DNA from 2 places in the Lelliottia sp. CFBP8978 genome. Region 1 is predicted to be linked to the other one. Evidence: predicted binding sites of a transcription regulator. Region 1 holds the regulator's gene; the other holds the start of a gene.

Region 1 (4,215 bases):
AGGCCGGCAACATTAAGGCCAGCGTAATGATGAACAACGTAGCAAAGATGGCCTGCCAGTCAAAATGCACCAGGATCCAGCTGCCGAGCAGCGGTGCCAGCGCCGGAGAAAGACCCACCAGCGGCATAATGGTGGCAAAAATACGGTTTACCCGTGAGGCCGGATAATAATCCGTGACCAGCGCCTGCCAGGTGACGGCGGCGGCACACACGCCAAAGGCCTGAACAAAACGCAGGACCAGCAGCCAGGTGGCATCGCGCACCCACAGCATCCCGAGGCAACCGGCCGCGAAAATAGCCAGGCCGATCAGTAACACAGGCTTGCGGCCATAGCGGTCAGAAAGTGGTCCCCAGAGCAGCTGGGCGAAGGCAAAGCCGGCCAGAAACACGCTCAGGCTGGCGCTGATGGCTGCAGCAGGCGTCTGGAGATCGGCCTGCATCGCGGCGAACGCGGGCAGATACATATCGGTGGCCAAAAAGCCCAGCACGCTTAAGCCGCCGAGCCAGACCAAAAATCCTTTGTTGGGTTGCATTGTTATATTTTCCTAAGAAGGCAGGTACACACTGGCGCAAAGTGTAGGGAGTGCAATCTGCCTTGTGAAACGCTAATATTTGGCGGTTGCATTCAAAAATTTTGCAGGCAAAAAATGTGGTCTGAATATTCCCTGGAAGTGGTAGATGCGGTCGCTCGCAATGGCAGCTTTAGCGGTGCGGCGCAAGAGCTGCATCGCGTTCCTTCTGCTATCAGCTATACGGTGCGTCAGCTGGAAGAGTGGCTGGCGGTTCCGCTGTTTGAGCGTCGTCACCGCGACGTGGTTCTAACGCCAGCAGGCGCGTGGTTTTTGAAAGAAGGGCGCTCTGTTATCAAAAAAATGATGATCACGCGAGAACAGTGCCAGCAGATTGCCAATGGCTGGCGCGGGCATCTGTCTATTGCGGTTGATAATATCGTTAAACCCGAACGCACCCGGCAGATGATCGTCGACTTCTATCGCCATTTCTCGGACGTAGAACTTCGCGTCTCGCAGGAGGTATTTAATGGCGTGTGGGATGCGCTGTCGGATGGCAGGGTAGAGATGGCGATCGGGGCGACGCAGGCGATCCCGGTGGGTGGGCGCTATGCGTTTCGGGATATGGGCTCATTGAGCTGGACCTGCGTTGTCGCCCGCCATCATCCGCTGGCGGCAATGGACGGCCCGCTGAGCGATGATACGTTGCGCAACTGGCCTTCACTGGTGCTGGAGGATACCTCCCGCTCGCTGCCTAAACGCATTACCTGGCTACTGGATAACCAGCGACGCGTGGTTGCGCCAGACTGGGAGTCCTCGGCAACTTGTCTCTCCGCCGGGCTGTGCGTGGGGATGGTGCCGGTTCACTTCGCTCGCCCTCGCATCGATCGCGGCGAGTGGGTGGCGTTGACGCTGGAAAATCCCTTCCCGGATGCGGCATGCTGTCTGACCTGGCAACAAAACGATATGTCGCCTGCGCTGGCGTGGCTGCTGGATTATCTGGGGGACAGTGAAACGCTGAACAAAGAGTGGCTGAAGGAGCCGGAGTAACCGGCTCCCCTCAGATTAACGGCGATAGTCGCGGAACGGACCATCTGCAACTGAACGGCGTTCGATCAGACGCGGGTGTACTTCAATCGACTGTGATTCTTCACGTTTGCTGACGATGCGGTCCATCAGCATATTAAAGGCTGTTTCACCCAGCGAGTCTTTCGGCTGGTGAATGGTTGTCAGCGCCGGGGTGAAGTAGCGGGCGTTGCGCACGTTATCGTACCCGATCACGGAAATGTCCTGCGGCACGCGCAAACCGAGCTCATCGGCTGCGCAAAGAGCCCCCATCGCCATAATATCACCACCGATAAAGACCGCGGTTGGACGGTGCGACTGGGAGACGATCTGCTGCATCGCGCGATAGCCGGATTCCGGCTCGAAGTCGCCCTGTACAATCCAGTTTTCTGGCACGGTGATCAGCGCTTCTTCCATCGCTTTCATAAAACCAGCAAGACGCCCAGCGCCGGTATTGCGCTCAAGCGGACCCGGGATCACGCCGATTTCACGATGACCGCGCTCAATCAGATAGCGGCCCGCCATGTAGCCGCCTTCAAAGGCGTTGTCGTTGACGGAATCAGTAAAATCAGCGCGGGTATCACCCCAGTCCATCACCACCATCGGAATGTGGCGGTACTCCTCCAGCATGGAAAGTACTGACTCCGGGTATTCAGAACACATCACCAGCAGGCCGTCGACGCGTTTCTGCGCCATCATCGACAGATACGCGCGTTGTTTTTCCTGGCTGTTCCAGGCATTGCCCAGAATCAGGGTATAGCCTTTCTGGAAACAGTTTTTCTCGACCGCTTCGATGATCTCGGCAAAATAGGCCGCTTCGCTACTGGTGGCCAGCAGGCCGATAGATTTGGTGTGGTTGACTTTCAGGCTACGCGCAACGGCACTGGGGGAGTAGTGCAGTTCCTTGATCGCCGCCCACACCGCGTTGCGCGTTTCTTCCGCAACGAAACGGGTTTTGTTAATTACATGTGATACGGTTGTAGTGGAAACGTTTGCGCGTTTCGCCACATCTTTGATTGTTGCCATTACATGTCACTCCAGACCATATCTTAAACTCCTGAAATACTTAAAGGTAAACGTTTGCCTTCTCTCACCCTTATCTCGCAATGTAAATTGCGATACGCCGGGAAAACGACTCAGAACGTCAGGAGGGGGTCAGTGGCCGGTACGCTTATAAATTTAGCGTGGAATTTTGTCTCATCTTGATGAAAAGGGGAAGAGCAAAAACGGTTATCAGCCTAAATCCAGGAAGATTTTTGGGGTAAACTGTGTAAAAATGAGCAAGCTCACTATTCGTGGGGAGATTAAAAGGAGAAAAATTGATGAGTACCGATCTTAAGTTTTCGCTGACGACAACTATTATTGTTCTGGCTCTGATTGTCGCTGCGGGTCTGACCGCTGCACTGCACTGATTTAAACGGGGGAGAGACTCTCCCTCGTTCTCCTCTCTGATTGTTACCCTTATTGCAAAAATCTTTTGCTGATTTGTTAACTTCTCATTTTTTGTGATTGATGTCATGCTTTTGACTTCTTAGTTCTGTGTCGCGTAATGACACGGCATCCGGAGTTGAACAATGAAAATCAATTTTCCTCTGCTGGCCCTGGCGATTGGCGCTTTTGGGATTGGCACCACCGAGTTTTCCCCAATGGGGCTGTTGCCGGTTATTGCCAGAGGGGTAGACGTCTCTATTCCGGCGGCGGGTATGCTGATCAGCGCCTACGCCATTGGCGTGATGATTGGTGCGCCTCTGATGACGCTGCTGCTGTCTCATCGCGCACGCCGCAATGCCCTTATTTTCCTGATGGCGATTTTTACGCTGGGCAACGTGCTCTCGGCGATGGCTCCTGATTACACCACGCTGCTGCTGTCACGCATTCTGACCAGCCTGAACCACGGCGCGTTCTTTGGCCTCGGCTCGGTGGTGGCTGCAAGCGTGGTGCCAAAACACAAACAGGCCAGCGCGGTTGCCACCATGTTTATGGGGCTGACCATTGCCAATATTGGCGGTGTTCCGGCGGCGACCTGGCTGGGCGAGGTCATTGGCTGGCGGATGTCGTTCCTCGCTACGGCGCTGTTAGGTGTCGTTGCGATGGTGGCATTGTTCTTCTCGCTGCCAAAAGGAGAAGCGGGCGAGCGGCCTGATGTCCGTAAAGAGTTGTCGGTGCTGGTTCGTCCGCAGGTGCTGTCGGCTCTGCTCACGACGGTATTAGGCGCAGGCGCAATGTTCACGCTCTATACCTATATTTCCCCGGTTCTGCATGATATTACGCACGCCACTCCGATCTTTGTGACGGCCATGCTGGTGCTGATTGGCGTAGGTTTCTCCATTGGCAACTATCTGGGCGGCAAGCTGGCGGATCGTTCGGTCAGCGGTACGCTGAAAGGCTTTTTAACGCTGCTGATCGTTATCATGGTGGCGATTCCCTGGTTGGCGCGCAACGAGTTTGGGGCGGCTATTGCTATGGTGGTGTGGGGCGCGGCAACTTTTGCGGTTGTTCCGCCGCTGCAGATGCGTGTGATGCGCGTTGCCCACGAAGCACCGGGGCTTTCGTCATCCGTCAATATCGGGGCGTTTAATCTGGGTAATGCGCTGGGGGCGGCAGCGGGCGGTGCGGTGATCTCCGGCGGCCTGGGATACAGC
Region 2 (4,215 bases), 1.1 Mb from region 1:
GCGGCGTCTCCGCGAGCTTTGCGATGCTGGGCGATCTCAACATCGCTGAGCCAAAAGCGCTGATCGGCTTTGCTGGCCCGCGCGTTATCGAGCAGACCGTTCGCGAGAAACTGCCGCCGGGCTTCCAGCGCAGTGAGTTCCTCATCGAAAAAGGCGCTATCGACATGATCGTTCGCCGTCCGGAAATGCGCCTGAAGCTGGCGAGTGTCCTGGCGAAGCTGATGAATCTGCCGGCGCCGAGTCCGGACGAGCCGCGTGAAGGCGTGGTTGTGCCGCATCAGGAACCAGAAGCCTGATAACTCCAAAAGGGCAGGGCTGATCGGCGCTGCCCTTTTCAATTATTTGATACACAAGTCATTCAGGTTGTATCAAGGCGTAGCCAACGCAGAGACAGCTTGAAGGGCGAAGCGTATACATAACTGAAAGTGCGTATCATGGAAAATCACAGCATTCCCCAAGCCACGTCACCCCTGGTCACGTGGCTTTCTTATCTGGAAAATCTGCACAGCAAAACCATTGATATGGGACTGGATCGCGTGAGCCAGGTGGCGGCGCGTCTTGATGTGCTGAAGCCCGCTCCATTCGTCTTTACCGTCGCGGGAACCAACGGCAAAGGCACCACCTGCCGCACGCTGGAAGCGATGCTGATGGCGGCGGGTTATACGGTGGGCGTTTACAGCTCACCGCATCTGGTGCGCTATACCGAGCGTGTACGCGTTCAGAATAGTGAGTTGCCGGAGTCTGCGCATACGGCTTCCTTTGCTGAAATCGAAGCGGCGCGGGGCGATATTTCGCTGTCTTATTTTGAGTACGGTACGCTCTCCGCGCTGTGGCTGTTTAAGCAAGCACAGCTGGACGTTGTGATCCTGGAAGTAGGGTTAGGCGGACGCCTGGATGCGACCAATATGGTGGACGCGGATGTCTCTGTCGTAACCAGTATCGCACTGGATCATATCGACTGGCTCGGCCCGGATCGCGAAAGTATTGGCCGTGAAAAGGCCGGTATATTCCGCGCTCACAAACCCGCTGTGGTGGGTGAACCCGATATGCCGCACACCATTGCCGATGTGGCTCAGGAAAAGGGCGCGCATTTACGCCGTCGCGGCGTGGACTGGCAGTATGAGGTTCTGGATAACAGCTGGCGTTTTTGCGATGCGCAGGGCGAGCTTGACGATCTGCCGCTCCCGCAGGTGCCGCAACCCAATGCGGCAACCGCGCTTGCGGCTATCCGTGCCAGCAGGCTGAAAGTGAGCGAGCAGGCAATCCGTGAAGGTATTCAGCATGCCATTCTTCCCGGTCGTTTTCAGATTGTGAGTGAGTCACCGCGTCTGATTCTGGATGTAGCGCATAACCCCCACGCCGCGGCCTACCTCGCAGAACGCCTCAAATCCCTGCCAAAAACCGGGCGCGTTTTGGCGGTTATCGGTATGCTTCATGATAAAGATATTGGAGGCACGCTGGCCTGCATGGAGAGTGTGGTCGATTGCTGGTATTGTGCTCCACTGGAAGGGCCACGCGGCGCGACGGCGGAGCAACTGATGGAACATCTCGGTCAGGGCAAAGTCTATGACAGCGTAGTGCTGGCGTGGCAGGCGGCAATGGCCGATGCTAAACCTGAAGATACCGTGCTGGTGTGTGGTTCATTCCATACGGTGGCACATGTCATGGAAGTAATGGACGCGGGGAGAACCGGTGGCGAGTAAGTTTCAGAACCGTTTAACAGGAACCATTGTGCTGGTTGCGCTGGGAGTGATCCTGCTCCCGGGGCTGCTCGACGGGCAAAAAAAGCATTATCAGGATGAATTTGCGGCAATCCCGCTGGTGCCAAAACCCGGCGATCGCGATGAGCCAGACATGCTACCTGCGGCAACGCAGGCGCTGCCGGCTCAGCCGCCAGAAGGCGCTGCGGAAGAGGTGCGTGCCGGTGATGCGGCGGCGCCGTCTCTCGATCCCTCTCGTTTTGCGGTAAACAACAATACCGATCTGGACCCTGTTCCGGAGCCAGTCGTGCAGCCTAAGCCTGTCGAAAAAGCCAAACCCGTAGAGAAACCTAAACCACAGCGCGATAAAGCCAGCGAGCAGATTGCAGCCGCGGCGGAAGCACCGCCGGAAAAACCGGCTCAGGAAGAGAAGCCTGCGCCAGCCGGTAAAGCATATGTTGTCCAGCTTGGCGCGTTGAAAAATGCCGATAAAGTCAACGAGGTTGTCGGTAAACTGCGCGGTGCGGGTTATCGCGTTTACACTTCACCTTCGACGCCAGTGCAGGGTAAAATCACGCGCATTCTCGTCGGCCCGGATGCATCCAAAGATAAGCTGAAAGGATCGCTGGGTGAGCTGAAGCAGATCTCCGGTCTGAGTGGCGTGGTGATGAATTACAGCGCGAATTAAGTGCGCGTTGCCTCCTCTGCCCTGAGGGCGGAGGAGCGGGAATTCGTCCGAAGAGGCGCAATAACCCGACGGCGTTGATTATTTTTTCAGCGCCTTTTTTATTTACGCGCGGGAAGGAAATCCCTACGCAAACGTTTTCTTTTTCTGTTAGAATTCGCCCCGAACTGGATGACAGGGCGTTTAATCGTGGGACATATATGGTCTGGATTGATTACGCCATCATTGCGGTGATAGGTTTTTCCTGTCTGGTTAGCCTGATCCGTGGCTTTGTTCGTGAAGCGTTATCGCTGGTGACATGGGGTTGTGCTTTCTTTGTTGCCAGTCATTACTACACTTACCTGTCTGTTTGGTTCACGGGCTTTGAAGATGAACTGGTCCGAAATGGAATCGCCATCGCGGTGCTGTTTATCGCGACGCTACTCGTCGGCGCTATCGTGAATTACGTGATAGGTCAGCTGGTCGAGAAAACCGGTCTGTCAGGAACGGACAGGGTGCTGGGGATCTGTTTTGGTGCGCTGCGAGGCGCGCTGATCGTAGCTGCGATACTGTTCTTCCTTGATACCTTTACCGGGTTTTCAAAAAGTGAAGACTGGAGCAAGTCCCAGCTGATTCCACAGTTCAGCTTCATCATCAGATGGTTCTTTGACTATCTGCAAAGCTCGTCAAGTTTCTTGCCCAAAGTGTAAAACGCTTTGAGATGTGGCTTAACGAGGAAAAGACGAATGTGCGGTATTGTCGGTATCGCCGGTTTCATGCCGGTAAACCAGTCTATTTATGACGCGTTGTCGGTGCTTCAGCACCGTGGTCAGGATGCAGCAGGCATCATCACCATTGATGCAAACAACTGCTTCCGTTTACGCAAAGCGAATGGCCTGGTCAACGATGTATTTGAAGCCCGCCATATGCAGCGCTTGCAAGGCAATATGGGGATTGGCCACGTTCGTTATCCTACTGCTGGCAGTTCCAGCGCCTCCGAAGCTCAGCCTTTCTACGTTAACTCCCCGTATGGCATCACGCTTGCCCACAATGGCAACCTGACGAATGCTCACGAGCTACGTAAAAAGTTGTTTGAAGAGAAACGTCGCCACATTAACACGACGTCTGATTCTGAAATCCTGCTCAATATCTTTGCCAGTGAGCTGGATAACTTCCGCCATTATCCGCTGGAAGCCGATAACATCTTTGCTGCCATTGCGGCAACGAACCGACTGATCCGTGGCGCATATGCTTGCGTGGCGATGATTATCGGTCACGGTATGGTGGCGTTCCGCGATCCCAACGGTATTCGTCCGCTGGTGCTGGGTAAACGTGATATCGGTGACGGTCGTACTGAGTATATGGTGGCCTCCGAGAGTGTGGCACTGGATACTCTGGGCTTCGAATTCCTGCGCGATGTCGCCCCAGGCGAAGCCGTCTACATCACCGAAAAGGGCCAGCTATTTACCCGCCAGTGCGCGGAAAATCCGGTGAGCAACCCGTGCCTGTTCGAATACGTATATTTTGCGCGTCCGGATTCCTTCATTGATAAGATTTCGGTGTACAGCGCTCGCGTAAACATGGGCACCAAACTCGGTGAGAAGATTGCCCGCGAGTGGGACGATCTGGATATCGACGTGGTTATTCCGATTCCGGAAACCTCCTGCGATATCGCCCTGGAAATGGCCCGTATTCTGGGCAAACCGTATCGCCAGGGGTTTGTGAAGAACCGCTACGTTGGGCGTACCTTTATCATGCCGGGTCAGCAACTGCGTCGTAAGTCCGTGCGCCGTAAACTGAACGCCAACCGCGCTGAATTCCGCGATAAAAACGTGCTGCTGGTCGATGATT

What was found. Region 1 encodes PurR, which represses purine synthesis genes. Its sites were predicted from a motif close to CANGCAAACGTTTGCNTG; they were not measured.
Region 2: cvpA (colicin V production protein) is a predicted target of PurR. The motif match lies at 2,513-2,530, and genes of this name have one in related genera.

What each region holds. Positions count from the first base shown of each region.
Region 1 is NZ_CM188253.1:1,925,221-1,929,435, forward strand. Features, by position in the region: gene punC (purine nucleoside transporter PunC) at 1-532, opposite strand, end outside; gene punR (DNA-binding transcriptional activator PunR) at 647-1,558, shown strand; gene purR (HTH-type transcriptional repressor PurR) at 1,574-2,599, opposite strand; gene cydH (cytochrome bd-I oxidase subunit CydH) at 2,896-2,985, shown strand; gene SOM82_RS09050 (MFS transporter) at 3,148-4,215, shown strand, end outside.
Region 2 is NZ_CM188253.1:3,004,658-3,008,872, reverse strand. Features, by position in the region: gene accD (acetyl-CoA carboxylase, carboxyltransferase subunit beta) at 1-296, shown strand, start outside; gene folC (bifunctional tetrahydrofolate synthase/dihydrofolate synthase) at 435-1,703, shown strand; gene dedD (cell division protein DedD) at 1,693-2,388, shown strand; gene cvpA (colicin V production protein) at 2,586-3,074, shown strand; gene purF (amidophosphoribosyltransferase) at 3,111-4,215, shown strand, end outside.